3 regions of the Litchfieldia luteola genome follow, and region 3 is predicted to be linked to each of the others. Evidence: a T-box and tRNA genes for the amino acid it is inferred to sense, from the RefSeq annotation. Region 3 holds a T-box; the other regions hold tRNA genes.
The links. A T-box is a leader RNA that pairs with one kind of tRNA and senses whether it is charged. The one in region 3 lies ahead of argS (arginine--tRNA ligase), so its partner is inferred to be a tRNA-Arg.

Region 1: it has a tRNA-Arg gene. The T-box ahead of argS (arginine--tRNA ligase) is inferred to sense a tRNA for this amino acid. The anticodon was not compared.
Region 2: it has a tRNA-Arg gene. The T-box ahead of argS (arginine--tRNA ligase) is inferred to sense a tRNA for this amino acid. The anticodon was not compared.

What each region holds. Positions count from the first base shown of each region.
Region 1 is NZ_JAGGKM010000004.1:252,945-264,008, reverse strand. It holds gene J2Z26_RS13355 (acyl-CoA thioesterase) at 61-531, shown strand; gene gerE (spore germination transcription factor GerE) at 664-888, shown strand; gene J2Z26_RS13345 (MarR family winged helix-turn-helix transcriptional regulator) at 1,082-1,540, shown strand; gene racE (glutamate racemase) at 1,551-2,345, shown strand; gene J2Z26_RS13335 (GerMN domain-containing protein) at 2,488-3,549, shown strand; gene rph (ribonuclease PH) at 3,640-4,395, shown strand; gene J2Z26_RS13325 (XTP/dITP diphosphatase) at 4,397-5,011, shown strand; gene J2Z26_RS13320 (metallophosphoesterase family protein) at 5,008-5,520, shown strand; tRNA gene J2Z26_RS13315 (tRNA-Arg) at 5,825-5,901, shown strand; gene J2Z26_RS13310 (tetratricopeptide repeat protein) at 6,080-7,105, shown strand; gene tig (trigger factor) at 7,383-8,669, shown strand; gene clpX (ATP-dependent protease ATP-binding subunit ClpX) at 9,018-10,283, shown strand; gene lonB (ATP-dependent protease LonB) at 10,447-11,064, shown strand, end outside.
Region 2 is NZ_JAGGKM010000005.1:366,680-377,743, reverse strand. It holds gene eno (phosphopyruvate hydratase) at 1-379, opposite strand, end outside; gene gpmI (2,3-bisphosphoglycerate-independent phosphoglycerate mutase) at 402-1,937, opposite strand; gene tpiA (triose-phosphate isomerase) at 1,930-2,691, opposite strand; gene J2Z26_RS16300 (phosphoglycerate kinase) at 2,723-3,907, opposite strand; gene gap (type I glyceraldehyde-3-phosphate dehydrogenase) at 4,211-5,218, opposite strand; gene J2Z26_RS16290 (sugar-binding transcriptional regulator) at 5,259-6,284, opposite strand; gene J2Z26_RS16285 (glutaredoxin family protein) at 6,428-6,664, opposite strand; gene rpoN (RNA polymerase factor sigma-54) at 6,704-8,020, opposite strand; gene J2Z26_RS16275 (hypothetical protein) at 8,177-8,353, shown strand; tRNA gene J2Z26_RS16270 (tRNA-Arg) at 8,404-8,475, opposite strand; gene clpP (ATP-dependent Clp endopeptidase proteolytic subunit ClpP) at 8,944-9,549, shown strand; gene J2Z26_RS16260 (HPr family phosphocarrier protein) at 9,951-10,208, opposite strand; gene whiA (DNA-binding protein WhiA) at 10,238-11,064, opposite strand, start outside.
Region 3 is NZ_JAGGKM010000003.1:444,688-455,751, reverse strand. It holds gene J2Z26_RS10865 (ATP-binding protein) at 1-299, opposite strand, end outside; gene J2Z26_RS10860 (DHH family phosphoesterase) at 414-1,640, opposite strand; gene J2Z26_RS10855 (MFS transporter) at 2,437-3,651, opposite strand; gene pepF (oligoendopeptidase F) at 3,794-5,605, opposite strand; gene J2Z26_RS10845 (hypothetical protein) at 5,673-5,999, opposite strand; gene argS (arginine--tRNA ligase) at 6,042-7,733, opposite strand; T-box leader at 7,780-7,980, opposite strand; gene J2Z26_RS10835 (NUDIX domain-containing protein) at 8,045-8,506, opposite strand; gene J2Z26_RS10830 (MATE family efflux transporter) at 8,627-9,994, shown strand; gene J2Z26_RS10825 (hypothetical protein) at 10,176-10,376, opposite strand; gene J2Z26_RS10820 (deoxyribonuclease IV) at 10,953-11,064, opposite strand, start outside.

The sequences.
Region 1 (11,064 bases), on a different contig from region 3:
AAACAACATTCTTTTAGAAAAGAACCTTTATTAAATACCAAAAGTTAGGAGCATCTTAGGATGAAAAACATACCTTATATTAATGATTTATCCTCATGGAAAGAATCATTCGAATTTAGTCATAAAATTAAAGTCCGTTTTTCAGAAACAGACATGTTTGGACACTTGAACAACACAATTCCTTTTATCTATTTTGAAGAGGCGCGAATCGAGTTCTTTAAAGCGTTAGGGTTTATGCAAGAATGGACCAAACCAGCAAGCGAAGTTATCCCTGTTGTAGCAGATCTTCAGTGTGATTTTGTAAAGCAGGTTTATTTTGATCAAGTCATCGACATCTATGTTAAGGTTCACAAAATTGGCAACTCGTCGATTGATCTTCATTATATGGGTGGGGATGAGCATAAAAATGCCTTCTTTACAGGTAGAGGAACAATTGTTCAAATGTCGAAGAAGAAGGCTAAGGGCGTACCATGGTCAACAGATATGAGAAACGTAATAGAAAATGTATCAAAGGAACTTATTTTCATATAAAAATAGGCGATTAATAATAATACATATCGTAATTTCAGTCACAGGAAACGCATTTACCTCATAGTATATGTTGACTAAATATATACCCATCCGGTAGTTCAGCTCTGGCTAAGGCAAGGAGGGTTACAGTACTTGAAGGAGAATGAGTTTCAACCAAAGCCACTACTCACAAAGAGAGAAAGAGAAGTTTTTGAACTATTAGTTCAGGACAAAACAACAAAAGAAATCGCCAGTGATTTGTTTATTAGTGAAAAAACGGTTAGAAATCACATTTCGAATGCGATGCAAAAGCTTGGTGTCAAGGGGCGCTCTCAAGCAGTTGTCGAGCTCCTTCGAATGGGCGAACTTAAGCTTTAAGTACAATCAGCTATCTTACAACAAAAGTAAGGTAGCTGATTTGTTTTATAGCAAATCCCCCCTTAAAGTTTGTTGGTAGAACTCACTAAATATAGGTGTGTAATCTAAATGTTACTTGCATTTTTGACGAAAAAAGTAGAAAATAAAATAAATTAGTAGAGAATGTGGTTAAATTCTATAAAGGGGGATGATTATGTCAATTCAAGGACATCAAACGGTAAGTGAAGATCAGGTAGTTGCAGATTTAGAAAAATCGTTAAGGTATATCTCGGCTATCATTAAACAAAAGGGTCGAGAAATTCTTAGTAATTATACAATTACTCCACCTCAGTTTGTTGCACTTCAATGGCTTTTTGAAGGTGGCGATATGACGATTGGTGAGCTTTCCAATAAAATGTTTCTCGCATGCAGCACAACTACAGACTTAATTGATCGAATGGAAAAGAATCATCTAGTTATGCGTGTTAAAGACCCTAACGACCGCCGAGTGGTAAGGATTCACCTGCTTGATGAAGGTGAGCGCATTATCGAGGAAGTAATACAAAAACGTCAGAATTACTTATCTGAAGTACTTGGTGATTTTTCAAAAGAAGAAATACTAGTTTTAGAGAAAAGTTTAGCTAAACTACATCATGAAATGAAAGCAGAATGAGGCGATTTTTTTGTACAGACCAATTGGAATTATCGATTCTGGGGTCGGTGGACTGACAGTAGCAAAAGAAATTATGCGTCAATTACCTAAAGAAGAAATTATCTACTTAGGCGACACTGCTAGGTGTCCGTATGGTCCAAGGCCTAAGAAAGAAGTTAGTCAATTTACTTGGGAAATGACAAATTACGTACTTGCTTACAACATAAAATTATTAGTCATTGCATGTAATACGGCAACCGCTCTAGTTTTGGACGATATTCAAGCAGAATTAAATATACCGGTAATTGGAGTTGTATTCCCTGGAGCAAGAACAGCACTTAAGGTAACTAAAAATCACAACATAGGTGTTATAGGGACAATTAATACAATAAATAGTGGAGCGTACGAAACGGCTCTTAAATCAATAAATAGTCAGATTAATGTAGAAAGCTTAGCTTGCCCTAGTTTTGTTCCATTAGTGGAAAGTGGAGATTTCAATAATGAAAAGGCAATGCAGATTGTGAAAGAATCTCTTCTTCCTTTTGAAGATAGTAGGATGGATACATTGATTCTAGGTTGTACACATTACCCATTATTGAGACCTACCATTCAAGAAGCTGTCGGAAATAGTGTGAATCTCATATGTTCCGGCGACGAGACGGCTAGGGAAGTAAGTACGATTCTTTACTACAATGGATTACTAAATAAAGGTTCTAATAAGAGAAACCACCTCTTCTTAACAACAGGAGAAAAAGAGATTTTTCAAAAGATCGCGTCACAATGGCTTGAACGACCAATTGAAAATATAAAAACAGTTCAGATTTAAACTCCAGTTATAGACTACTGGAGTTTTTTATCTTAATAGAAATAAATATATAAGAAAGAAGATTTCTTTTAGTAAAAGTCGGTCTAAAATGAAAAATAGCTCGTATACATAGTAGTACAAACCACCATGGGAGGGATTATGTATGCGAGATTTAACAAAGTCTAAAATTGCAGCAACAGTTATTGCTTCATCAGTATTACTATCGGGGTGTGGACTATTTGGAGGAGAACCAGCGGTAGAAGAAATTGACCCACCACAAGATGTGACGTATACGAATGAAGATATAGACACTACTGAGAGTGGAACTGAAATGGGAGATGAAGCATCAGTTGAATCAGTAACGAGGGAGCTTTATCTAGTAGATAAAAATGGAATGGTAGTTCCACAAACCTTTCAGCTTCCTAAATCCGAGGGTGTAGCTAAGCAGGTTTTAGAATACTTGGTAGAAGGTGGACCTGTTACAGAGATGCTGCCTAATGGTTTTAGAGCAGTACTACCACAAGATACTCAAGTAACTACAAATATGGATGGGAATACGGTTATTGTTGACTTTTCTAAAGAGTTTGCAAACTATCAACCAGAGGATGAGTTACGAATTTTACAATCGATAACGTATACACTTACTCAATTTGATTCCATAAAAAATGTTAAAATCCGTATAAATGGACATGAGCAAGATGAAATGCCTGTTAACGGTACCCCAATCGGGAATGGATTAAACCGATCAGCTGGCATTAACTTAGATAACAGTGAAGTAGTAGATATTACAAACACTAAACCTATCACGTTATACTTCTTAGCTGAGAACCAAGAGGGCATCTATTATGTACCAGTAACAAAGCGTATTGATAAATCAGAAACTGACGAGGACAATATTGCTGTCATTGTAAAAGAATTAATCGAAGGACCAGACTATAACTCAAGCCTATTAAGTGATTTTCAAACGGATGCAGCTCTTCTAAGTGCTACGTATGAAAATGGAAAAGTAACATTAGACTTTAACGAAAACATTTATGGTAGTTTCGAGGAAAAAATGATTTCTAGACATGTAATTAATTCCTTAGTATTATCTCTAACTGAACAACCAGGGATTGAAAGTGTTGCAATTACTGTCGCTGGTAATCCAGAAGTTATGACTGATGAAGGAAAAACGTTAACAGAACCTGTTACACGTCCTGAAAAAGTCAACACTGGTAGTTTTTAATCTTATTAATTTTGATATACTATAGGTAAGTTTAAAAAGAGGTTGGCTTAGTGCCCGCCTCTTCTTTATTGTGGAAGGTAGGGAATTGATATGAGAGTAGATGGGCGAGAAAACAATCAACTTAGGGAAATAAGCTTTGATCTAAATTTTATTAAGCACCCAGAAGGATCAGTATTAATTTCTGTGGGCGACACAAAGGTCATTTGTAATGCTTCAGTTGAAGATCGAGTGCCTCCATTTATGCGAGGTGAAGGAAAAGGGTGGATTACAGCAGAATACTCTATGCTACCAAGAGCAACTGAGCAAAGAACGATACGTGAGTCTAGTAAAGGAAAAGTGACAGGACGAACGATGGAAATCCAGCGTCTTATTGGTCGGTCTCTCCGTTCTGTTGTGAATTTAGAAGAGCTAGGTGAAAGAACTATTTGGATTGATTGTGATGTTATACAAGCTGATGGTGGGACAAGGACTGCTTCAATATCTGGAGCATATGTTGCAATGGTTATTGCTTTATCGAAATTAGTTAATCAGAAAAAGGTAAAGTCACTACCTATAACTGATTTCCTGGCTGCTACTTCTGTGGGTATTATCGATACACATGGGGAGATCCTCGATTTAAATTACATAGAAGATTCAAAAGCTGCAGTTGATATGAATATTATAATGACAGGGTCTGGACAGCTAGTAGAGGTCCAAGGGACTGGAGAAGAAGCAACCTTTTCGAGATCTCAATTAAATGAATTGTTAGACCTAGGTGAACATGGTATTAAAGAGATAGTTTCTATTCAAAAAGAAGTATTAAATGGTTTAGGAATAGAAGTGAAAATATCTGAAGGTGGAAAATGAAATGAAAGAGATTTTAATTGCAACAACAAATAAGGGAAAGGTCGCGGACTTCAAGACACTTTTAACACCCCTTGGTATAATTGTAAAATCCTTATTAGACTACAAAGATATAATAGATATAGAAGAGACAGGGGCAACTTTTACAGAAAATGCAATTCTAAAGGCAGAAGCCATCTCGAAACACTTTAAAACAAACGTAATTGCAGATGACTCTGGTCTAGCAATTGATGCATTACAAGGGAGACCAGGCGTGTATTCTGCTAGGTATGCAGGATTTGAAAAGAATGACCAAGCCAATATGGCGAAGGTGCTAGAAGAGCTAGAGGGTATACCAACAAATAAGCGTACTGCTAGGTTTCATTGTGTACTAGCGCTAGCTATACCAAATGACGAGACAAAAACTGTTGAAGGAACATGTGACGGGATTATTGCAACTTCACCTATTGGTGATCAAGGGTTTGGGTATGATCCGATCTTTTTCCTTCCTGAATTAGGGAAAACAATGGCTCAACTTTCAAAGGAAGAAAAAAATCAAATTAGTCATCGTGCTAATGCTTTCAAACAATTAAAGGGCCTACTAGAATCCATCAATCCTGGAAAGGAAACTAGCTTATGAGAGCTTTAATTGTAAGTGATAGCCACGGTTTGACTAACGAATTAGTAGTTTTAAAAGATAGACATATGACTGATGTTGATCTATTGATTCACTGCGGAGATTCTGAATTAATTCATAATGCAGATGAAATGTTACAATTTATTTCTGTAAGAGGAAATTGTGATCATGATCAGGAACTCCCGACTGAGCAAGTAGTGAAAGTGGGAGATAAAGAAGTGTTAATCACTCACGGTCATCTTTATAATGTAAAAATGACTTTAATGAACCTTAATTATCGTGCAAAGGAATTAGGAGCTTCAATTGTATGTTTTGGGCATTCCCATGTCGCAGGTGCAGAAATGATTGATGAAACGTTGTTTATAAATCCAGGTAGTATAAGACTTCCTAGACTAAGAAGGGAAAGAACTTATGCAATACTGGATTTGAAGGACAAAAATGCTTCTGTTAGTTTTTACGATATTAATGGTACAAAAGTTGATTCATTGACAACCGAGGTTCAGTTCACATAAAATATAAAGGTAGGTTAATAAGAGCACATTATTTTCCTACCTAAAAAACTTTGCAAAAAGTGTTGACTTTAGATCGCATGGTGAGTATAATAAAAAATGTCGCTAATGAGATATCGACAAAAACAACTTAGACAAAAACATTTAAAATACTATGTCCCAGTAGCTCAGCCGGATAGAGCACGAACGAATAAGCTACCTGAAAAAGCTTCAGCGTACTAATCGAGCTGCTACTTGAATAATCTTTCTGAGATTAGGACGTCATAACCTGATTGGTGTACTAAACTAAATATTATTATAACACAATGTCCCAGTAGCTCAGCCGGATAGAGCATACGCCTTCTAAGCGTACGGTCGGGAGTTCGAATCTCTCCTGGGACGCCATTTAAATCCTGTTATATTAACATTTATGAATATTTTGCCTTGCAAAATGTTGATAAATGACTAATATAGTGGGATTTTTTATTTTGTGCTCTATTTCCTCTTCTATTGTTTTATTTTCTACTAGTTGTTAAACTAAACCAAAATCATTATTTAAACGTCTGGAGTTGTAAACTGCTCGATGAATAACCAATCTAATGACCGAAAAGCGAGAGTCATTCAGTTCCCAAAATTAAAGGAACGTCTTTTAGATAAAGGGATGGATGCTATCAAAAATAAGAACTATAAGCATGCCTTAGACCTGCTTTCACAAGCGAAGGAAATAGATTCAGTAAATGATGAAATTGAGTTTGGAATTGTGATGTGCTTATTCGAGATGGGGCGTCTAGAGGAAGCTAAACAGAGCTGTAAAAGAATGTTATTAGAGGATGTAGGAGATTACTTTCATGTTCTTCAATTTTACCTAACCATCTTAATTCAATTGGGGGAATATACAGAAGTAAAAACAACACTTGAAGCAGTTTTCCAGGAAAATCAGGTGCCTTCACAACACGCGGAAAACCTTTATCAATTATTAGAATTCAGTCGGAGATATACTTCCTCCAATACAGAAGAGATTCTTGAAGACAAATTTGAACCAGAAAATAAATACGAACAAATTCAACAAATTCTACTAGAACAAAGTGACAAAAATGAACAAATTAAACTACTACATACTTTAAAGGAAAGCAATATTTCTAAATATCTTGAACTTATTCAACAGTATTTAATTGACCCTACTAAGGATGTTGTAATCAAAACAATGATTATGCAGCTCCTTATTGACCATTCAATCGATAAAGAAATAACGGTTGTAAAACTAGGTGAGGAAGGTACGGTTATTCCTTCAAAACTTACTGATATCATTGATAATGAACATGCACAGCAGGTTCTGGAAGGTTTAGAGGAAATGCTAGCAAATAACAACCCAACCTTATTTGAGGTGTGTAAAGAAATATGGTTTAGGTATTTATACGTAACCTATCCTTTTTTACCGAAAGCGCATTCTAGTAAAACATGGTCTGCAGCTTTGTATATGTATGGAAGTGAACTTCATGGAATGGAGATTGACATAGGAAGTTTTATGTATGGAGATGATATAGGAAACGTGAATTGTGCACTAGAAACATTGAAAGAAATAGAAAAAATTTCTTTTTTAGAAATATAATTCAATCTGTTGAAAGGATTATAGAGTATGTTATAATGTAAGGGTTGTAAATACTCGTATGCCTACATATAAGCGAAGAAAACAATTACCACACATAAGCATGTCGGTATAAATAGATAATGACTTGTTAAAAATGGACAAATATACTACATATTGTTCAGGCAGTCGAAAGGTTAGAAATGAGTAATCATGTTCGAATACCAACCTAATTAAAAGACAGCATATTCATTATCTGACAAAAGTAATTGAACACATAATAAATGCTGGAGGGAAATATATGTCTGTAAAATGGGAAAAATTAGAAGGTAATCAAGGTGTCCTAACGATTGAAGTGGATGCTGACAAAGTAACACAAGGTCTTGACGAAGCGTTTAAAAAGGTTGTTAAACAAGTTAACGTTCCTGGCTTCCGTAAAGGAAAAATGCCTCGTAGCATGTTTGAAAAGAAATTTGGTGTAGAATCTCTTTACCAAGATGCATTAGATATTTTACTACCTGATGCATATGCAAGTGCAGTTGAAGAAGCTGGAATCGATCCAGTAGACCGTCCTGAAATTGATATCGAGCAGATTGAAAAAGGTAAATCTTTAATCTTTACTGCAAAAGTAACAGTTAAGCCCGAAGTAAAATTAGGTGAATATAAAGGTTTAGAGGTTGAGAAAATTGACCCAACTGTAACTGATGAAGATGTAGACAATGAGTTAAAATCTTTACAAGAGCGTCATGCTGAGTTAGTGGTAAAAGAAGAAGGAACAGTTGAAAATGGTAATACGGTTGTAATGGATTTTGAAGGCTTTGTTGATGGTGAAGCTTTTGAAGGTGGAAAAGCGGAGAACTATTCATTAGAAGTAGGTTCTGGACAGTTCATTCCAGGCTTTGAAGACCAATTAGTTGGATTAGAAACTGGGGCAGAGAAAGACGTTGAAGTTAACTTCCCTGAGGAATACCATGCTGAAAACCTAGCAGGTAAGCCTGCAGTGTTCAAAGTGAAAATTCATGAAATTAAAGCAAAAGAACTTCCAGCTTTAGATGATGAGTTTGCTAAGGATGCTGATGAAGAAGTTGAAACTCTTGCTGAATTAAAGACAAAAACAAGAGAGCGTTTAGAATCTACTAAGAAAACTGAAGCAGAAAATCACCTTCGTGACACTGTCATCGAAAAAGCTGCTGAAAATGCGGAAGTTGATGTTCCTGAAGCAATGGTAAACACTGAGTTAGACCGTATGCTTAAAGAATTTGAACAACGTTTACAAATGCAAGGCATGAACCTTGACCTTTACTACCAGTTCTCAGGACAAGATGAAAATGCTCTTCGCGGACAAATGAAAGAAGATGCGGGTAAACGTGTACGCATTAACTTAACGTTAGAAGCAATTACTAAAGCAGAAAACATTGAAGTTTCTGAAGAAGAAGTAAATGCTGAATTAGAAAAAATGGCTGAAATGTACAGCACACCAGTTGAGTCTATTAAACAAATGCTAGGTGGACTTGATGGAATTAAAGAAGATCTTAAATTCCGTAAAGCAATCGATTTACTTGTAGAAAATAGTAAAGATGTTGCATAATAATAAGTAAGAGGACAAGAGGACAAGGCGCGACTCAATCGTGCCTTGTTTTCCCTTATAAAGAAGTAGGAATCGTGTAAGTTACATAACATAAGTTTTAATATTTAATTAATGGGAATGATAGTAAGAAGGTTATTTTTTGACCTTGTTTTCTGATGCTACATACATAATCTTTTTCTCACTAAGCATCATATTTTCCCTGTTTTATCACTACATATAAACAAAAGAGTTATTATTACCTGTATTACTTTGGAATATGGTACAATCCACTACATACCTGATTTAAGAAGTGTTAGAAAGTTGTAAGAGATAGAAAAATACATATAGAATAATCTAAGGGGTGACAGGATGTTTAAGTTTAACGATGAAAAAGGGCAATTGAAGTGTTCCTTTTGTGGTAAAACGCAGGATCAAGTACGTAAGTTAGTTGCTGGTCCAGGTGTTTATATATGTGATGAATGTATTGAATTATGTACAGAAATCGTTGAAGAGGAACTTGGAACTGAAGAAGAAGTTGAATTCAAGGATGTTCCTAAGCCGAAAGAAATCCGTGAAATCTTAGACGAATATGTCATTGGTCAAGATGCAGCGAAAAAGTCTTTATCCGTAGCTGTATATAATCACTACAAACGAATCAACTCAAATAGTAAAATTGATGATGTGGAATTATCAAAAAGTAATATTGTTATGATAGGGCCAACAGGTAGTGGTAAAACTCTTTTAGCTCAAACATTGGCTAGAATTTTAAACGTGCCATTTGCTATTGCAGATGCTACTTCTTTAACAGAAGCAGGGTATGTAGGTGAAGATGTAGAGAACATTCTTCTAAAGTTAATTCAGGCAGCTGACTACGATGTGGAAAAGGCTGAAAAGGGAATCATCTATATTGATGAAATTGATAAAGTAGCTCGCAAATCAGAAAATCCGTCAATTACTCGTGACGTTTCGGGTGAAGGTGTACAACAAGCCCTTCTAAAAATTCTTGAAGGAACAGTTGCAAGTGTACCTCCGCAGGGTGGACGTAAGCACCCTCATCAGGAATTTATCCAAATTGATACAACAAACATCTTGTTTGTATGTGGTGGAGCATTTGATGGAATCGAACAAATTGTAAAACGCCGATTAGGTAAAAAAGTAATTGGTTTTGGCTCGGATGCTGCACAAGAGGATTTAAATCAAAAGGAATTGCTATCAAAAGCGTTACCTGAAGATTTATTAAAATTTGGACTTATTCCGGAATTTATCGGACGTCTTCCTGTCATTGCAAGCTTAGAACCATTAGACGAAGATGCGTTAGTTGAAATTTTAACAAAACCGAAAAATGCGTTAGTTAAGCAATATCAAAAAATGCTCGAGCTTGATGATGTAGAGCTAGACTTCGAAGATGATGCATTAGTTGAAATTGCGAAAAAAGCAATTGAGCGAAAAACAGGGGCTCGTGGTTTACGTTCAATTATTGAAGGGATTATGTTAGATGTAATGTTTGACTTACCTTCAAGAGAAGATATAACTAAATGTATTATTACTCCAGAAACAGTAAGAGACAGTACACCACCAAAGTTACTATTAAACGATGGTACAGTTGTTGTGGATGACGCTAAAAATTCAGCTTAAATAATTCATATAAAGTAGCAGATAAGGATATCCTTTCTGCTACTTTTTTTTATTTTCTTTAAGTACCTATCTATTTCTTTTATCCTTTTTTTGTTTATTACACCTCCACATCGGAAATACTAGCAATTAAACATGACAACTAAGAGCTTAGGGAGGGTATTTCATGAGTTGGACAGGTATTGCTTTGTTTGTCCAGTTATTTTTTGGAGTAATTATAGGACTCTATTTCTGGAACTTGCTTAAAAATCAAAGAACACAAAAGGTATCAATTGATAAAGAATCCCGTAAGGAAATGGAACAACTACGTAAAATGAGAGCAATTTCTTTATCTGAACCATTGGCTGAAAGAGTTAGACCTACTAGCTTCAAAGACATAGTTGGTCAAGAAGATGGTATCCGTGCATTGAAAGCAGCGTTATGTGGCCCGAATCCGCAACATGTTATTGTTTATGGACCACCTGGAGTTGGAAAAACGGCTGCTGCAAGATTAGTGCTTGAAGAAGCGAAAAAAAATGGTAAATCTCCATTTAAACCTTCTGCTGTTTTTGTAGAACTTGATGCAACAACAGCTCGTTTTGATGAAAGAGGTATTGCTGATCCGTTAATTGGTTCTGTTCATGACCCTATCTACCAAGGTGCTGGGGCAATGGGACAGGCAGGAATTCCACAACCAAAGCAAGGCGCAGTAACACATGCCCATGGGGGAGTTCTCTTCATTGATGAGATTGGTGAGTTACATCCTATTCAAATGAATAAAATGCTTAAGGTACTAGAGGATCGA
Region 2 (11,064 bases), on a different contig from region 3:
CTAAGAAATCAGCAGCAGCATGTGCAACAGCCATTGATACACCTAGGATTGCATTTGCACCAAGGTTTCCTTTGTTTGGAGTGCCATCAAGCTCGATTAACGCTCTGTCGATTGCCACTTGCTCTGTTACGTCAAAGCCAACAATTTCTGGAGCAATCTTTTCATTTACATTATGTACTGCATTTAGTACACCTTTTCCTAAATAACGGCTTTTATCACCATCACGTAATTCTACTGCTTCGTGTTCACCAGTAGAAGCACCACTTGGAACGATCGCACGACCAAATGCACCTGACTCTGTATAAACTTCTACTTCAACAGTTGGGTTCCCACGTGAATCTAATACTTCGCGAGCATATACATCAACAATAATTGACATGAATAATCTCTCCTTATGTAAATTAATTTTTAATTAAACTTATGCCTGTCATTTCTAAAGGCTTACTAACTTTTAATAAATCCAAAACAGTCGGAGCTAAATCTCCCAATATGCCATCCTGACGTAATTCGATTCCATCTTGCGTAACGATAACTGGAACAGGATTGGTCGTATGAGCTGTCATTGGAGTTCCTTCTAACGTGATCACTTCATCTGCGTTGCCATGGTCAGCAGTAATAATTGCCGTTCCACCTTTAGCAATGATAGCATCTACAATCTGACCTAAGCATTCATCTACTACTTCGATTGCTTTAACTGTAGGTTCCAACATTCCTGAATGTCCAACCATATCTGGGTTTGCAAAGTTTAAGATGATTGCGTCATGCTTATCTGCTTTTATTTCTTTTAAAAGAGCATCCTTCACTTCATATGCACTCATTTCAGGTTGCAAGTCATACGTTGCAACCTTTGGAGAGTCAATTAATATTCTCTCTTCTCCAGGAAACTCCGCTTCGCGCCCTCCGCTCATAAAGAAAGTTACATGCGGATACTTTTCAGTCTCTGCAATTCGTAGCTGCTTTAATCCATTTTGGGCTAAAACTTCACCAAGTGTATTATCCAAATTCGTTGGTTTGAATGCTACATAACCTTGAACGGTCTCACTAAAGTGGGTTAGGCACACAAAATTTAAATCCTTAGGATGTTTCTCTCCACGTTCAAATGACCTAAAATCTTCGTTCGTAAATGTATTCGAGATTTGAATCGCACGGTCAGGACGGAAGTTATAGAAAATAACAGCGTCATTATCCTGGATCGTAGCAACTGGTGAACCATCTTGTTTTAAAATAACAGATGGTAAAACGAATTCATCATAGATGCCATTTTCATAGGAATCGTTGACACATTCTAGTGCACTTTGATACGTTGGTCCTTCACCATACACCATCGCTCGGTATGCTTTTTCAACACGTTCCCAGCGCTTATCACGGTCCATCGAGTAGTATCGACCAGATATCGTAGCAATTTCACCAACACCTATTTTTCTCATCTCTTCATTCAATTCTTCAACATATTGTTTCGCTGTTTGAGGTCCAACATCCCTACCATCTAGAAATCCGTGTACATACACATTTTTTACACCTTCAGCAGCTGCTAGCTTTAACAATGCATATAGATGCTGAATATGACTATGTACACCTCCGTCAGATAACAAGCCGAATACATGAAGGTTGGAGTTTTTCTCTTTAGTATGAGTCATTGCCTGAAGGAATGTTTCATTTTGTTCAAATTCACCTTCACGAATCGCAACATTTACTCTCGTTAAACTTTGGTAAACCACTCGTCCAGCACCAATATTTAAATGCCCAACCTCTGAATTCCCCATTTGTCCTTCTGGTAAACCAACAGCTTCCCCGCTAGCAACTAATGAAGCATGAGGATATTGATTCCAGTAACGGTCAAAGTTTGGCTTATTTGCATGGGTTACAGCATTTCCCTTTGTTTCTTCACGTAGCGCAAATCCATCTAAAATAATGAGAGCAACTGGCTTATTACTCATTATTACCTGCCTCCAACAATTGTAGGAAACTCGCAGCCTCTAAGCTTGCACCACCAACTAATGCACCATCGATATGTGGTTGAGATAGATATTCTTTAATATTCGTTGGTTTAACACTTCCACCATACTGAATACGAACATCATCAGCTACAGCGCTTGAGAATTGCTCAGCTACAATTTTACGGATGTAACCACACGTCTCGTTTGCTTCTTCTGCAGAAGATGACTTACCTGTGCCTATTGCCCAAATTGGTTCATAAGCAATTACGACATTTTTGGCTTGCTCTTCAGTTAAGCCAGTTAGTGCCTTTTGAATTTGTGAGCCCACAATTTCATTTGTTTGTCCTGCTTCACGTTGTTCTAATGTTTCACCACAACAAACAATCGGTGTTAACCCATGCTGGAAAGCTGCAAGTGTTTTCTTGTTTACTGTTTCATCTGTTTCTGCAAACATTTCACGGCGCTCAGAATGCCCGATAATTACGTAGCTTACTCCTACATCCTTTAAGGCAACAGGGCTTACTTCGCCTGTAAACGCGCCACTTTCTTCAAAGTGCATAGTTTGAGCACCGATTTTTAATTCTGTACCTTTTGCGCTTAATACTAATTGTGCTAAAAATAGTGAAGGTGCACATACGACTGAATCTACAACTTGTGATGATGGAATAAGACCTTTTACCTCATCAACAAATGAAGTAGCTTCTGAAAGAACTTTGTGCATTTTCCAGTTTCCTGCGATAATTGGCTTCCTCATGCTACACCTCTCTCATTTCGTTTTTTAAAAATTAGCGATCGTTTAAAGCAACCACTCCTGGAAGTGCTTTGCCTTCCATGAATTCTAGGGATGCTCCTCCGCCTGTTGAGATGTGGTCCATTTTTTCTGCATAATTAAATTTCTCAACAGCTGCTGCAGAATCTCCACCACCTATGACGGTGTATGTATTTTCTGCATTAGCAAGTGCTTGTGCTACAGACTTCGTACCATTTGCAAATGCTTCTAGTTCAAACACGCCCATTGGTCCGTTCCAAATAACTAGTTTAGAGTTAGCAATCACATCACTATATAATTTGCTAGTTTCAGGTCCAATATCCAAGGCTTCCCAATCAAATGGAATCGAATCGATTGCAACTACTTTTGTATTTGCATCATTTGAAAAGTCATCTGCAACGACAGCATCAACCGGCATGTAGAATTTAACGCCTTTTTCTTTTGCTTTTTCCATAAAGGACCTTGCTAAATCAACTTTATCTTCCTCTAGAAGTGACTTACCTACTTCATGGCCTTGTGCTTTTACAAATGTATAAGCTAGTCCACCACCGATAATTAAGTTATCAACTTTTTCTAGTAGGTTTTCGATCACTCCGATTTTATCTTTAACCTTTGCTCCACCAATGATTGCTGTAAATGGTCTATCTGGGTTTGATAGAGCTTTACCTAATACCTCAAGTTCTTTTTCCATTAATAAACCTGATACAGCTGGTAGGTAATTCGCAATTCCTTCTGTTGATGCATGAGCTCGGTGTGCTGCACCAAAGGCATCGTTTACATAAATATCTGCTAACTCTGCAAAAGACTTTGCTAATTCTGAATCGTTCTTTTCTTCTCCAGGATAAAAACGTACATTTTCAAGTAGTAAAACATCACCTTGATTCAATTCCTCAATCTTCTGTTTTACCGAATCCCCATACGCTTCATCTGTTTTATGTACTTCTTTTCCTAACAGTTCACTTAAACGTCCAGCCACTGCTGTTAAGCGCATTTCCTCAACAACCTCACCCTTGGGACGTCCTAGATGACTAGCTAATATTACCTTCGCGCCTTTTTCAGTTAAAAACTGAATGGTAGGAAGTGCTGCGCGGATTCTTGTATCATCTGAAACTGCGCCATCTTTCATCGGAACATTAAAATCAACACGGCAAAATACTCGTTTTCCATTTACTTCGATATCTCTAACCGATTTTTTGTTCATTTAATACCCTCCGTTTCCATATTGTTTGTTCAAGAAGGAGGACAAAAAGAGCCGAGAAGTTCGAGGAAGTGCAGCCTCCGAGCACCAGAGCGTATGCTTATAATACGTGAGGAGTGGAGGAGCAAGCTGACGAAGAAATTCGACAGTTATTTTTCCCGGACTTTTTGAACAACCTCTAATACTTAAAAATAGGAGAGGGGTATCTGCCCCTCTCCCCTTTGTTTAACACCAACATCTATTATAGTATTAGTTTGGTTAATATACCAAGAAAATCCAAGGCTATTTTTCGACAGAAGAACGATCTTATAAACCTTTTGAAGCGATATAGTCAACAAGGTCAACTACACGGTGAGAATATCCACTTTCGTTATCATACCAAGAAATAACTTTAACCATGCTTCCTTCCATTACCATTGTAGATAATGCATCGATTGTTGAAGAAGCTGGGCTACCGTTGTAGTCACTTGATACTAATGGCTCTTCGCTATAGTAAAGGATTCCTTTTAACTCATTTTCAGAAGCTGCTTTAAATGCTGCATTCACATCTTCAGCTGTAACATCTGTGTTAAGCTCAGCAACAAGGTCAACTAATGAAACGTTAGGAGTTGGTACACGCATTGCTCCACCATTTAGTTTTCCTTTTAATTCTGGAAGAACTAATGAAACTGCTTTTGCTGCCCCAGTTGAAGTTGGGATAATATTTTCTGCAGCGGCACGAGCACGACGATAGTCTTTATGTGGTAAATCTAGAATTTGTTGGTCATTTGTGTATGAGTGAACAGTTGTCATCATTCCACGTTTAATACCGAATTTATCATTAAGTACCTTTGCAAATGGTGCTAAACAGTTTGTAGTACAAGATGCATTCGAGATAACGTGATGGTTAGCTGCATCATAATTTTCATGGTTTACACCCATTACAATTGTGATATCTTCATCTGACGCAGGAGCTGAGATGATTACCTTTTTAGCACCAGCTTCTAAATGTTTAGCTGCATCTGAACGCTTTGTAAAACGACCAGTTGATTCAATAACTACATCAACACCAAGGTCTCCCCAACCTAATAAAGCTGGATCACGTTCTGCTTTAACTAAAATTTCTTTCCCATTTACCACTAGGTTTGTGCCATTAACAGATACTTCAGCATCAAGTTTGCCGTGAACTGTATCATATTTTAATAGATGTGCAAGCATGTTAGCATCGGTTAAATCATTTACAGCCACAACATCAATGTTTGGGTTGTTTAAAGCTGCACGAAATACGATACGACCAATACGACCAAAACCGTTAATACCTACTTTAATTGCCATTTTAAAATTTCCTCCTTTAGTTGACTAAACATTAATAATTTTAAGTATGTGATTCTACCAATTGATTGGCAGCACCTTCATCTGTAATTAAAATGGAATGAGGCGCTTGCTTCATGTATGATTCAATTGCCTTAGCCTTTGAAGCACCACCCGCAACCGCAATAACATGTTCAATTTTGTCTAAATGCTCAAGCTGAATACCAATCGTTTGAACCTTATGAACAACAATACCCTCTTGGTTAAAATAATAACCAAATGCCTCGGCAACTCCATGTGACGCTATGATTTTCTGTACATCCTCTGGAGAGGTTTTTCTACGTTCTGCCATTGTTATAGCATCTCCAATACCATGAACAACAATACTTGAGGACTTAATTAGATCAAGGACATCTTGGATAGAGGGTTCTGCTACAAAAGATTGATAGGCATCAGGACTTACAACATCTGGTACATGTAAAAGTCGGTAATTACCTACTGCCTTCTCTGCCATTTTTGCGCAGATTGTATTTGCTTGATTTTCAACATGTTCACCTAAACCACCACGGGCTGGCACGAAGAGCATATCGCGATTTTTAAAATCGGCAGTCATCATCTCAGCTACAGCAGCAAGGGTTGTTCCACCTGTTACAGCAATGATATTTCTATCTGTTAGGTACTCCTTCATCCTTGTAATAGTAGCTCTTCCCATTTCTTTTTTTACCCAAGGGAAAACATCACTATCTCCTGAAACAACGATAACATCTCTTAGTTTTAATTTTTTCTTCAGTTTTGATTCCAAAACTTTTAAACCAGATACTTCTTTCATCAATTCCTCTAGTTGAAGAAACAAAATCGTTCCTTCTTCTGTTAGACTCATACCGGATGAACCTATATCGATAAGGTCTTGATCTTTCAAAAATTGAACTTCGGCCCGAAGAATTCGTTCAGTAAGTTCAAGACTTGTAGATAAGCTTCTTCTTCCAATAGGTTGCATCAACCGTATGTATTTCAGGATATTGTAACGCTTCTGCATAACTTCAAGTAAATCAGGTAACAATTTACTTTGAATCTCAAGAATTGACTTCACTGAAATTTCCCCTTTTTACCAGACGGGACATTTTATGTCCCTATATGACATATTATGTCCCACTAGTCGTAAAAAAAATCACTGAAGGCTACTTCATCAATGATTTCTATCTTTACAAGTATATTCTATCAGTAGTAAAAACGTTATTCAATAGGCGTTTTATCAAGTAAACGCTTTCTTATTGAATCTTTATCGACAATTCCATAAGTAATCTCTTCACCATCAATTTCAACGACTGGAATCATGATTTGATATTTCTCTAACAGGACATCATCCTGATATATATCAACTTCTTCAATTGTTATAGGAAATTCTTCCCCTAATTTCTCAAGAACTACTTTTGCTTTCATACAAAGAGGACAATCTAGTTTTGAATACATGATGATTTTTGTTTTTTCCAAGTGAAACACATCCTAACATTAATCATATCTTTTTCTTTGTGAAGAGGATAGAATCCCAAGTTGATCACGATATTTTGCAATGGTTCGTCTTGAAACCACTATGTTATGCTCATCTTTTAATATTTCCACAATTTTCTGGTCGGATAATGGTTTCTTTTTATCTTCTTCTGAAACGATTTTTTCAATCATTTCCTTAACCCCTGCTGAAGATGTTTCTTCACCTGAATTGGCTGTTTGGATTGCACTACTAAAAAAAGACTTCATTTCCACTACGCCATAAGGAGTCTGAACATACTTATCACGACATGTACGACTAACAGTTGATTCATGTACATCGATCGCGTCAGCAACTTCCTTCATCGTAAGGGGTCTTAAATAGGTAGTCCCTTTTAAAAAATAATCAGGTTGTCTTTGAATAATTTCATTCATAACATGTAAGATTGTCTGTTTTCGTTGCTCTAGACTTTTTATAATCCATTGACATTGTTGTGCCTTTTCTTTTAAGTACGAACGGGCTTGTGCATCGTTTACTGTTTCCAGCGAGTTATAATACTGGAGATTAAGTGAGACCTTAGGTAACAACTCATCATGTAAGTTAATTTCAATATTCCCATTTTCTACAGTGACAGAAAGATCAGGAGTAATGTAATCTTGTTTCCCGTCATAAAAGGCATTACCCGGACGAGGGTTCAGTGTAACGATAAGATCACTAACCTCCTGGATTGTTTTTAAATCATAAGAAGTTTGCTTCGAAAGCTCTCTCCATGATTTGGAGGCGAATAAGTCAAAATGATTACTAATTATATCTTCAGCAGATCGATGTCTATTAGGAAGTCTTTTAAGTTGAAGCAGTAAAGATTCCTTCACACTTCTAGCTCCAACTCCTGCAGGATCTAAATTTTTTATTAAATTCAATGTATTTTCCACTAACTCTTCAGTTATAGAAAGATTTGCAGCAATTTCATCACTGTCCATTGTTAAATATCCATTATGGTCTAATAAATCAATGATATATTCAGCGATTTTACGCTGATATGGCTCTAGTTTAATTAAAGACACCTGTTCACTTAAGTGTTGATGTAAGGTTTTTTGGTGTAAGTCGACAAAATCTAAGGGATTCATTCTTTCTGCTCTTTTTAATGGTGCTTTCTTCTTACTATATAAATTAGCTTCTGCGCCAGAAATTTCGATTAGTGGGTTTTCAAGGGTCTGCTCCTGTAAAAATTCAGACAGCTCGAGTGAAGAATATTGTAGTAACGTAATAGCTTGTGTTAATTCTTTTGTCATTGTTAACTTTAGTGACTGTTGTTGAAATAACCCTACTCTCATATTCATTCACACCCCTCCTCACTGTATGCCCTTTCAAAAGCCATTTGTATCTTATTTTACATCATCCTCCTTGTATGGTGAATGGCAAATTGTTGGGAATGACTTTTCGTATGTATTTTTTAAAACGAGAGATAGATGCTAATTGTAAGGGGGGATGTAATTATGAGAAAAAATGAAGTTATATACGCTGGTCCATTGACAGGAACACTAGCAGAGGCAAAAGAAAAAGGATTTAGCGAAGAATTCGGTGAGGAATTTGACCCAATCCAGCAAATGTGGCGTGTGAATCCAGTTGATGAAGCAGACTACGATGGTACAATTGGATATAAAGATGCATAACAAAAAACAAAAACCGTCTTACCTCTAAAAAGGTAAAACGGTTATTTTTACGCCCTCGACAGGATTCGAACCCACCCTAAGAGAACCGGAATCTCTTGTGCTATCCACTACACTACGAGGGCATTACAATAAATGTAAACACTGCATTCATCATTATAAGTTAGATTTATTTCCATTGCAAGACATTTTAAAGGGTTAAAAAATCACAATCAAGGGTATCATGGTGATTGTGGTTTTACTTTTTACATATAATTTACTAAGGTCCTTTGAGTACTGTTTTGATTTGTAACTTTATTATTTATATGAGTGGATTGGAGCGGAAGGCACTTGACTCCTGCGGGAGATGAGGAAAGGTCGAGACCCCACAGGCGGCAACGCCGAGGAGGCTCGACTTCCTCCCCGCGGAAAGCAAGTGCCTGAAGCGCAAAGGAACGGGCAAGATACAATTTGCATATTAAAAAGAGGTAATAACTACCCCTCAGTAGAAATAGGATAGTGGTAGCAAGACCTTTCGTTTGACCTTAGTTGACCTTAGTTGTATGATAAACATATACATATTTGAAGAACTAATTAAAGGAGGAACAATTTACATGAACTTAATACCTACAGTCATTGAACAAACAAACCGTGGCGAACGCGCATACGATATCTACTCACGTCTTTTAAAAGACCGTATTATTATGTTAGGTAGCGCAATTGACGATAATGTTGCAAACTCAATCGTTTCTCAATTATTATTCCTAGCTGCAGAAGATCCAGAAAAAGATATCTCACTTTACATCAATAGCCCAGGTGGATCTATCACAGCTGGTATGGCTATTTATGACACAATGCAGTTTATCAAGCCAAAAGTGTCTACAATTTGTATCGGTATGGCAGCTTCTATGGGAGCTTTCCTATTAGCAGCTGGTGAAAAAGGAAAACGTTTTGCACTTCCTAACAGTGAAGTAATGATTCACCAACCACTTGGTGGAGCACAAGGGCAAGCAACTGAAATTGAAATTGCAGCTAAACGTATTCTATTCTTACGTGATAAGCTTAATACAATCCTTTCAGAGCGTACAGGTCAGCCATTAGAAGTGATTGAGCGTGATACAGAGCGCGATAACTTTATGACTGCTGAAAAAGCTCTTGATTATGGACTAATTGATCAAGTGTTAACAAGAAAGCCTGATGAAGGTCCTGCTAGTAAATAAAAGTATAAGATGAGGAAGGTGTCCCTTAGTTTGTAGGGACACCTTTTTTGTGTGGTGATTGGGATTTGGATTTCGACTCGTTCTTTTATTTCTCGCTCAACCTGTCCCAATCACCTCTGGATTCGGACTCGTTCCTGCATTCACTCGCTCAACCTGTACGAATCACCTCTGGATTCAGACTCGTTCCTGTACTCCTTCACTCAACCTGTCCGAATCAGCCTTGAATTCAGACTCGTTCCTGTTCTCCATCACTCAACCTGCCCCAATCAGCCTCGAATTCAGATTCGTTCCTGTACTCCATCACTCAACCTGTCCGAATCAACCAGGGAACAGACTCGTTCTTGCATTTTAGGTGAACAAAAAAAGGCCCCCTCACTTAACCGTGATTGGCCTTTCCTCATTTATCCTTCTTGTTGTACAAATGTTGCTAAAGCTTCTAAAGCTTCTGCTTCATCATTACCATCAGCAGCTAACGTAATTGTAGCTCTAGAGCCGACTGCTAAGCTCATTAGACCCATGATACTTTTCGCATTTACCTTTTTGCCATCTTTCTCTAGGAAAATATCTGAAGAATACTTATTTGCCTCTTGAACGAAAAGGGCAGCTGGACGCGCCTGTAAACCTGTTTTTAATAATACCTCTACTTGTTTTTCAACCATTGTGAATTCCTCCTCTATTTTTTTGTTTTTTAGTTATCTGAAATCGGATGTCCGGCACGTATTTTATCTGCTATTTCGTCAATCTTCCGCAAGCGGTGATTGATTCCTGATTTACTGATTTTTCCTGTTGAAACCATTTCTCCGAGTTCTTTTAAAGTGACATCAGCATAATTAACACGAAGCTCTGCAATTTCACGAAGCTTCTCTGGCAATGCAGTTAGACCAACAGTTGATTCTATGAATCGAATATTTTCAACCTGTCGCAGTGCAGCACCAATCGTTTTATTTAAATTGGCTGTCTCACAGTTTACAAGACGGTTCACGGAATTTCTCATATCGCGAACAATTCTTATATCTTCAAAGCGAAGCAATGCACTATGAGCCCCAATTATATTCAAAAATTCAGTAATTCTTTCTGCTTCTTTAAGATAAGTAATATACCCTTTTTTGCGCTCTAGTGTTTTTGCATTTAAGCCAAAAGAATTCATTAATTCACACAAGGATTCAATATGTTCTTTGTAGAGTGAGAAAATTTCTAGATGATAAGACGATGTTTCTGGGTTATTAACAGAACCGCCTGCTAAAAATGCCCCTCGTAGATAGGAACGTTTACAGCACTTTTTAGCAATGAGCTCCTTTGAAATATCATATAAAAACGAAAAGCCCTCATCGCTGTTAACGATCTTTAAATCTTCTAGAATTTCCTGTGCGCGCTCTACAAGGCGAACGATATAAACATTATTTTTTTTCAGTCTCATCTTTTTACGAACAAGTAGCTCAATTGTTACACTGTATTCTGCTTTTAATAATGTATATATTCTACGGGCAATTGCTGCATTTTCCGTTTGAATATCTA
Region 3 (11,064 bases):
AATAAGGCTTCAGCATCCAAATCTACCGAACAATTTATACTGTGCATCGGCTGATGAAATAGGTTAGACAACGTTTCAGCCAATTTCGTTTTCCCAGCACCAGTTGGACCTTTTAAAAGTACGTTTTTTCCAAGAGAAAGTGCAATAATTGCATCGAAAATAACAGATGGCTCAGCTGGAGTGTATCCTCCTGATCCAATTAGCAGTTCATCTTCCTTTGATATGGTTCCTGTTTTTCTGTTTTTAATTAAATCTACTATATGGTTAGGTAATCCTAATGATTGTATTGTTACTGTCATCTATAAAAACTCCTTTAATCACATTTGCCATCTGTTAATTGTACTCAAATCCTTTATTTTTCGCAAAAGAAAGACCGTGCTGCATATACAACGCCGGTCTCTTTCTGTACATTACTAGTGTTTTTCAAGGTATTCTTGATAGCTCTTTCTTACATCTTCTTCGCTTACTTTCAATGATTCCGCTAATAGTGAAATAACTTCATTATCAAATGCAATTCCTGAGCCATAGTTCCTTTTTACATAATGCTCCGCTTGGTCAAACGTCTCAAATGATCCCTCAAGTAAATTGTTGTTGTGAAGTACAGCCCAAGGTTGTTCTGACACTTTATGAATTTTACTAAATTCACGTTTACGATTCACATAGAACGTACCTTTTTTATTTTCCTTAACATTTAGCTCATTATTAGGAGCATCTCTTCGAATGGCATGCTGATCAAACACGTTTACAACAAACATTTCAAACGTTTCTTTAGTAAGAGTAGCGCCAGATGCCTTTGGATGGCCCCCTCCACCAAATTGTTTTGCAAACGCTGACACATCTACATGATCATAGATTGTTCTAAAACCAAGCTTTTTTGTTCCGACATTTACTAATGTAATTAAATCAATATGTGGATTTAGCTTTGCCAGTGCATTACCTAATTCAGATAGGTATCTTTCCGCATGAACAATCCCCACACAATAGTCACCAACAAAGGTTTGAACTAGCTGCCTGTTCTTCGCATTTATGTACCTTTCAATTTTTTCTTCTTCGATATCTAATATCATATTCTCAGTGTCATTTAACGAGAAAGACTCCTGAGTTTTTAATCTTTCAAGCATTTCGGTTTCAAATTGTTCCATGCTGATAATAAAAAATAAGTCATTTAAACGTTTTGCATTCGTGTTTTCGTTTACTTCCCATTCCCATGTATCATATTGGCGAACAAGTTCGATAAACTCTGCTAGAGCCGGGCTAGATTTTATTAAATTTTTCTCAAGTAGGAACTCATAGTAGAGAGATGTTGCAGACGTCTTACGTCCGTCCTCATATTCAGGCTGAACAAAGCCCCACTCATATTGGTTAAAATGCATGGCTGTGACATGGTGATCAACCATTTGCACATGACTCCCGTTTTTAAAACGTTTGGCAAGCTTTTTCTCAACATCCTCATTAACAGCAAGATCGGTTATGTAAATTTTAGCATCATTATTCTCTTGATCATCAATAAATCGTTCCACTCTTTCATTAAGATTCCGGTACGAGCAATATGCCACATCAACCTCATCTCCAAAAGCAAGCTTGGCTACTAACCCACAGCCGATTCCATCTAAGTCACTATCGGTAAATAATTTGATCATCGTTAATCCCCTTCCTTTACTATCTATTTTTTTAATAAAGCAGGTTTTTCATACTATTGATTATATAAAAGTAGATACGGATATAGTTTATGTGACCTCACTTTGATAAAAACCGCAGTTTGAGGGCTCATTAAAATGTTTATGTGACCTCACTTTCATGAAAACCGCAGTTTGAGGGTTCATAAAACTGTTTATGTGACCTCACCTTCATGAAAATCGCAGTTTGAGGGCTCATAAAACTGTTTATGTGACCTCACTTTCATGAAAATCGCAGTTTGAGGGCTCATAAAACTGTTTATGTGACCTCACTTTCATGAAAACCGCAGTTTGAGGGTTCATAAAACTGTTTATGTGACCTCACCTTCATGAAAATCGCAGTTTGAGGGCTCATAAAACTGTTTATGTGACCTCACTTTCATGAAAATCGCAGTTTGAGGGCTCATAAAACTGTTTATGTGACCTCACTTTCATGAAAATCGCAGTTTGAGGGCTCATAAAACTGTTTATGTGACCTCACTTTCATGAAAACCGTGTTTAGAGGCCTCATAAAACTGTTTATGTGACCTCACTTTGATAAAAATCGCAGTTTGAGGGCTCATAAAACTGTTTATGTGACCTCACTTTCATCAAAATCGTGGTTTGAGGGCTCATAAAACCATATATGTGACCTCATTTCCAAAAATCTCACCTTTCGAGGACTCATAATCCTGGGGTTATGCAACTTTTCTTCTGTGGCTGCAATCTTCATAAAACTAAAGGCCGAATAAAAAAAGGACTATTTCTAGTCCTTCTAAAATCATGCTTGTTGATTTGTATGATCTTGTGTAATCATAGGAGTTTTACTATTCCTTACAGTATAGTATAAAACTAAAGCCAACGAAAGGCTACCAAAAACCAGGACCATGTTTTTAAGCCCAATCGTATCTAAGAACAACCCTGTTCCTAATAATACGACTTGGAAAAGGACACGGTCAAGCATCCCTCTGAACGAAAAGAAACGTCCGTGGTATTCTTTTGGAATCTTTGTTTGAAAGATAGTCGCTGCAATTGGGAAGAAAAAGCCTAATGCAAGACCGAATACTCCAAATGAGATTAAGGACATAATTTTTATATCTGCAAAATACAATGATAACTGCGAAATTGAGACAACAAACGTAAACAAAAGCATTAGCTTCAACTGGTCTTTCCCATCTGCTATACGTTTTACAATAAAAGCACCCAACATAAAGCAGATACCTTCTGCTGTATAAAGAAGTCCTTTAATTGTTGCATCATCCTGAAGCTCACTGATATTTATAACCATGAGGTTGAAGCCACCGAGAAATAACATTGGCACAACGGTTAAGATGAGAGTCATTAATACAATTGGATAACCTTTAATAATAGGAATAACTTCTTTAAAGCCACCCTTCGTCTTCTCTCCAGGGATTTTAGGTTTCTTAGGTACACTTTCCTCATCTATTCTCAGCATAAAAGTAGCCACTAATAATAATGCATACGCAATTAACGATGCTAGGTAAAGTGAATGTAAACTCATAATAAGGAGCATTGCCCCTGCTAAGGCAGTACCAATTACTCTGGCAATCGTAGCAATGTTCATATGAACACCATTCATTTGCAACAAATCTTTTTCACGTACAATCATAGGAATTAATGATTGTAATGCAGGAAAATAAAAGGCTGCAGAAAGCTGGATACTAATCATAAACAAAACCATCCACCAAATTGATTGATATTCTAGTGCTAAAAACATGAATAACACACTTACCATTCTTCCTATTCCTGCAGCGATAAGAACTGGCTTTTTCTTATAGGAATCTATAATTCTACCTGCTAAAGGGGCTACAAACACACCTGCAAGTAGTCCTGTGAAGAGGATTAATGATTTTAAGAAATCAGAAGGTACGTGCTGCTGAAGGAATTCTAGATTCCCGATAATTCCCATCCATAAGCCTAACCCAGCAATCAATTCCCCGCTAAGAAGAATCCAAACATTTCTATTTTTCCACATTGTTGTTCCTCTTTCCTCGAATATATTACCTTAACCTACTATACCAAGTTATCAACTATTTCGCCACTCGAAATTTATATTTTTTGGATATTTTTTTACAAATAAAAAAAGAGCTTGCAAACTCCAAGCCCTTACTAAAATGTTACTTCAACAAAATACTTTCCATATATTCTAATTTTTCTTCGAAGACTTTTAATGCTTCTTTTATTGGTTCTGCGGTTGTCATATCTACTCCTGCTTTTTTCAGTACTTCGATAGGATAATCTGAGCAACCAGCTTTTAAGAAGTCTGTATAGCGTTCAACTGCTGGAGCACCTTCTTCTAGGATTTGTTTTGAAAGTGCCGTTGCAGCACTAAATCCAGTTGCATATTGGAACACATAATACGTCATGTAGAAATGTGGAATTCGTGCCCATTCAATTTCTATTTCTTTATTTACATTAATCTCATCCCCAAAGTACTTCTTATTCAGGTCATAATATAATGCTGATAGAGTATCCGCTGTTAATGGCTCGCCATTTTGTGCAAGGATATGGATTTTATGTTCAAACTCAGCAAATAGAGTTTGACGGAAAACAGTTCCTACAAAACCTTGAAGGTAATTGTTTAACAAATAAAGTTGCTTTGTTTGATCTGTTGTTATTTTTAAAAGGTAGTCATTTAGCAAAGCCTCATTCGCTGTGGAGGCCACCTCTGCCACAAAGGTCGAATATTTCCCATATGCAAACGGCTGATAGTTTTGCGTATAATAACGATGAACATTATGCCCAAGTTCATGAGCAAGGGTAAATACGTTACGGATATTATCCTGCCAGTTCATTAAAATATAAGGTTTCGCACCATATGCTCCAGTTGAATACGCACCACTTCTTTTCCCTACATTCTCATACACATCTATTCTTCTGTCAGAGAAAATTGTTTTTAAAAGCTCCCCGTATTCCTCACCTAAAGGCTTCATACCTTCGATTACTAAATCTTTCGCTTCCTCATATGAAACTTCCATCTTCACATCCTGAACTAGTGGGGTCGAAAGGTCAAACATATTTAGTTCTGCAACACCCAAGATTTTCTTACGAAGAGAAATATAGCGCTGAAGCAGGTGTAGATGGTCACCAACTGTTTCAATTAGCGTATCATATACACTTTCAGGGATGTTATGCTTATGAAGCGCCGCTTGTCTAGCACTTTCATAGCCATGGACAGTTGCAAAGAAATTATCTTTTTTAACCTGACCACTTAGCGTACTTGCCAATGTATTTCGATGTTTATTGTATGTACTGTTCAGACCAAGGAAGGTTTCTTTTCGAATTCTACGATCCGTGCTTTCCATTAATCGTCCATATCTTCCATGGGTAATCTCTACCGTGTCTCCATTCTCTGTTTCAATGGATGGAAATTTTAAATCCGCATTATTTAACATACTAAAAGTCGTTCTAGAACCACTTGTTACATCAGCCACTTGAGCTAATAATGCTTCCTCTTCAGCAGATAATACATGTGGACGAGCGCGATTAATATCTTTAATTAAATGCTCATAAACCTTTAATTCTTCATGACTGTCGATATAGTTTAATAGAGTATTCTCTGGAATAGACAATAACTCTGGGACCACAAACGAGAATGCAGCCGAGAACTGAGAAACTAAACTATCAATTCTTGCTTTAAGTCCTTGATAAAGACTGTTCGTCGTATCTTGGTCATTTCGCATAAACGCATAAGTCGCTAGCTGACCTAATTTAATAGACAAGTCATCTTGTAATTTAAAAAGATTAACAATATTTTCAGCAGAATCTTTTAGCGTGCCTTTGAACTTAGATACAGACGGAAGTGCGTCCTTTACAAGTGTAAATTGCTTCTCCCACTCCTGATCAGTAGCAAACATATCCTCTAATCGCCAAGTATACTCTTCAGATATTTCATTTCTCTTTGGTAATTTAGTAAAAGTAGTCGACATGTGTACCTCCTATGAAGCTATTTTTCTAAAGTTTACAGTTTTCTGGATGTTATCGCAAATAATCCACCTAAGGCTCCAAATACCTTTCATACATAAACCAAGCTAATACACGATAAGTAGGAACTATCAGCATTAAGATAGCAAGAATATTATAAATTGGACTAAAAATGAAAAATAGTACAGCAACTAAAAATAGAAAAATAGAGTAAGTGGTGCCCGCTACACCGTTAATCGGTGAATTACTAACAAACAACGTTTTTAAACCCTTTATAGATTTTGAAAAACATGCATCATGATAGCAAACTAATGAAAAAAAGATTGTAGTTACAACCAGTTCTTGTCTAGACTTGATTTCACGATTACAAGCCTCACAATATACCTCTCGCTTTTCCATTCACTCACCTTCTTTCTTCAGTTTTACAGGAACTCAGTGCACCTACATTTCAGCAGGCGCACTAATTCCTAATAATCGTAAACCTTCTTTTATCACCAACGTAACACAATAAACTACTGATAATTTAGCGTTAAGGTTTTCCTTGTCATCTAATATTTTTACATTCCCATAAAATTTGTTAAATGCCTGTGAAAGATTGACGACATATTTAGCGATCTGCGATGGGTCATGCTGATCAAACGATTTCTCAATAATAGCTGGGAAATCTTGAAGTTGTTTGACCACTTGCCAACTGTAGTCATCGTTTAAGCCATTAAAGTTACCTTCACCTGAACGATACCCGGCTTTTCGTAAAATAGAACATGCTCTTGCATGAGTGTACTGAACATACGGCCCTGTTTCGCCTTCAAACTTCAACATTTCATCAATTGAAAACTCAATGTCATTCATACGGAAGTTCTTTAGATCATGGAAAACAACTGCCCCAACCCCAACTAGCTCCGCAACCTCATCTTTATTTTCAAGACTTGGATTCTTCTCTAAAATAATACGTTTCGCTGAAGAAATAGTTTCATTTAATACTTCCTCAAGTAGTACAACCTTCCCTTTTCTAGTTGACATTTTCTTGCCATCTTTCAGAATCATTCCAAATGGGATGTGCACCATTTCGTTAGCCCAATCAAAGCCCAGTTTTTTTAATACAGCAAAGACCTGCTTAAAGTGTAAGGTTTGCTCATTTCCAACTACATAAAAGGCTTTTTCAAACTGATACGTAGATTGACGGTACATTGCTGCAGCTAGGTCTCTTGTTGCATACAGAGTTGCTCCATCAGATTTTTTGATTAAACAAGGAGGTAGTTCTAGCTCCCCTAGCTCTACAACCTCCGCCCCGTCCGAAGTTACAAGCAAGTTTTTCTTAGCCAATAGCTCGATGACTGGCTCCATTTTATCATTATAAAAAGCTTCACCATGATTTGATGAAAAATGAACACCGAGAAGTGTGTAAATTTTCTCAAACTCTTTTAAAGATTCATCTCTGAACCATTTCCACAGTCTTCTAGCTTCTTCATCTCCATCCTCTAGGCGTTTAAACCAGGCTCTTGCCTCATCATTTAAACTTACGTCCTCATCAGCTTTCTCGTGAAAAAGAGTATAAAGAGTGAATAGCTCCTTTATAGGATTTTGCTGTACTTTTTCCTCGTTACCCCAATTTTTAAAAGCCACAATAAGCTTTCCAAACTGGGTACCCCAATCTCCAATATGGTTAATTCTTACACTTTCATACCCACATTTCTCGGCAATAAGTGCAAGTGAATTTCCAATCATCGTTGAACGTAGATGTCCCATTGAAAATGGCTTTGCGATATTTGGGGAAGAAAAGTCAATTGTGATTTTTTCGCCATTCCCTAACGCTACTTTTCCATAGTCTTCATTGGCAGCTAAAATCATTTTCAAAATTTCTTTGCTGACGTATTCACGGTTAAGATGAAAATTCAGATAAGGTCCAACTGGTTCAATACTCTCGATTAGTTCACCTTTTATTTCCCCACTTAATTCCATCGCAATCATTTGTGGTGCTTTTTTTAGTGTTTTTGCTAAGACGAAGCACGGAAAAGCATAATCACCATGTGCTTTGTGTTTTGGTACTTCAATAAGTGATGCGATTGCTTCTACCTCAAGTTCAATTGTTGTTGATGCTTTAATCATCTCAGCGACTTTTAATTTAAAATCCATCGTAAACTCTCCTTTTTAAAAAATAAAAAAAATCCCGTCTCTATATATAAGAGACGAGATTTACCCGCGGTACCACCCTAATTGTTCTATTGAACCACTTTCATGTAACGGCTGAAGACCGGCGTACTCTACTATTTTCAAGCAGCATCTCAGAAGTGCGGTTCGTTCTATAAATTGGATCAGGCTCCCACTATCCCTGACTCGCTTTACGCCTTTATAAAACTACTCTCTTCATCACTGACGATTAATATCCATTTTTTACAATTATAGATGAATTAAAGAAGAATGCAAGAGCGAATTGTTGAATTTTTCTAATTAATATCGCCCAAATAGATAGGAGCTTTATGAATATCCCCTTTTAACCATTGTTTTAGTGCTTGGGGATATACTCTAAACCTGTCAATTTCACTTAAAGGTAACCACTCAGTGCCAATTTGGTCATCATCAGGATTTGAAGGTTCAATCTGTGGCACATCTTTGTTCAGATGGCAATGAAACATATACTCATTTTGATGGACATCTTGATCCCATTCGGCATGCTCATGATTTTTACCAATGTACTCACGGATGAACGTTAAGTCTTCAATCATAATTTCACAACCAAGTTCCTCGAGGCATTCACGTCTTAGTGCTTCATGCATCGTTTCACCATGTTCCTGACCTCCGCCTGGAAACAGATAATAATAACCTTCATCATCCTTCTTCTTAATTAACAGTATGTTTTCATTTTCAATAATCAATGCTTTAATTGATGTTCGAATGGTTCTATTCATCGTTACCTCCAATTTATCTCTGAATCTCCTAAAATATGTATTACTCCAATTGCTAGTGATTTTCCAATTCATATGTTATAATTCATTGTTTAATTTATCAAGTAAGTTGAGGTCTTAATAATGGAACAAACACATGGTTATCGTCAAAAATACAAGCAGTTTTTAATTATTTTAATACCTATCCTCGTGACACAGCTAGGACTATTTGCAATGAACTTCTTTGATGTTATGATGTCTGGTCATGTAAGTGCAAGTGACCTTGCAGGTGTTGCAATCGGATCAAGCCTTTGGGTTCCGGTCTTCACAGGATTAAGTGGGATTTTGTTGGCGATAACACCAATTGTCGCTCAACTAATCGGGTCAAAGGAAAAGAAACAGGTACCTTTTATGGTTATGCAAGGAATCTATGTATCTGTGTTTGTCTCAATTCTAGTTGTCATTTTAGGTTTTATTTCATTAGATTTCTTATTAGGAAGAATGAGTTTAGACCCTGAAGTACATCGAATTGCTAAAGAATACTTAATTGCATTATCTTATGGGATTATCCCTTTATTTGTCTATTCAGTATTGCGTTCTTTTATTGATGGATTGGGTCATACGAGAGTATCGATGTTCATTACCCTTCTGTCCTTACCTATCAATGTTATTTTTAACTATTTACTGATTTTCGGTAAATTTGGTTTTCCACAATTAGGTGGTGTAGGTGCCGGTTACGCAACAGCCATTACCTACTGGTGTATCACTCTTATCTCTGTCTATATTATTGTAAAACAGGTACCCTTTACACAATACAAAGTTTTTGACAAGTTACAGTCTGTATCCTTTAAAGCATGGAAGGAAATTTTAAAAATTGGTGTTCCTATTGGATTCGCCATCTTTTTTGAAACGAGTATCTTTTCTGCAGTGACTTTGTTAATGAGTACTTTTGATACAGTGACAATTGCTTCTCACCAAGCAGCACTAAATTTTGCATCATTTCTATATATGATTCCATTAAGTATTTCAATGGCACTAACGATCGTCATTGGATTTGAAGTGGGAGCAAAACGTCTGAAGGATGCAAGAGAGTACAGTATATTAGGTGTTGGAGTTGCAGTAGGTCTATCGGCGGTTTTAGCAGCATTTATCTATCTCTTTAGAGATCAAGTTGCTGCAATTTACACGAAGGACCCAGCTGTATTAGCTTTAACCAAACAGTTCTTAATTTACGCGATTTTCTTTCAGCTGTCTGACGCAATTGCCGCTCCAATTCAAGGAGCACTTCGCGGTTATAAAGATGTAAATACAACCTTGGTTATGGCCCTTATCTCTTATTGGGTAATTGGTCTTCCAGTTGGAGTCGTATTAGCAACGTATACATCACTTGGGGCTTTCGGCTATTGGATTGGACTAATCGTAGGTTTAGCGGCAGGGGCAATTGGTTTATCGAGTCGATTAATGATTGTTCAAAAACAAGTGAGGTTGGAATTGAAAAAATCAGCCAGTTAAAAACTCAAATTTATTAGATTTTCGATTGACCTATTTAAATAAAACCTTGATTCGGACTTGTTTTGCTGGAGTCTCGCTAAACCTGTCCGAATTACCTTTGGATTCGGACTTGTTTTGTTAGAGTCTCGCTCAACCTGTCCGAATTACCTTTGGATTCGGACTCGTTTTGTTGGGGTCTCGCTCAACCTGTCCGAATTACCTTTGAATTCGTACTTGTTTTACTAGAGTCTCGCTCAACCTGTCCGAATAACCCTTGGATTCGGACTTGTTTTGTTAGTCTCTCGCTCAACCTGTCTGAATTACCTTTGGATTCAGACTTATTTTTCTCACGTCCCGCTAAACCTGACTGAATTAACCCGGGATTCGGACTCGTTTTGCTCACGTCCCTCTAAACCTGTCTGAATTACCTTTGGATTCGGACTTGTTTTACTGGAGTCTCGCTCAACCTGTCCAAATAACCTTTGGATTCGGACTTGTTTTACTGGAGTCTCGCTCAACCTGTCCGAATAACCCTTGGATTCGGACTTGTTTTACTGGAGTCTCGCTCAACCTGTCCGAATAACCTTTGAATTCGGACTTGTTTTACTGGAGTCTCGCTCAACCTGGCCGAATAACCTTTGAATTCGGACTTGTTTTACTGGAGTCTCGCTCAACCTGTCCGAATAACCCTTGGATTCGGACTTGTTTTGTTAGTCTCTCGCTCAACCTGTCTGAATAACCTTTGGATTCGGACTTGTTTTACTGGGGTCTCGCTCAACCTGGCCGAATAACCTTTGGATTCAGACCTGTTTTGCTCACGTCCCTCTCAACCTGTCTGAATTAACCTGGGATTCGGACTCGTTTTGTTCATGTCCCGCTCAACCTCTCCTAATAAGTCAAAAATTCGGACTCGCTTTCTCTTTCGCCCTCATTCCATCCAAAACAACATTCAACATTCTACCTTTATACCCAGCAAAGACTACCCTCCAACCAATTCCCACAAAAACTCAATCTCATCTTTATGAGTAAACTGAGCAGATGATGGAGTCTCTAACACCATCGGCAATTCCTTTACTGTCCTCGCTAAGATA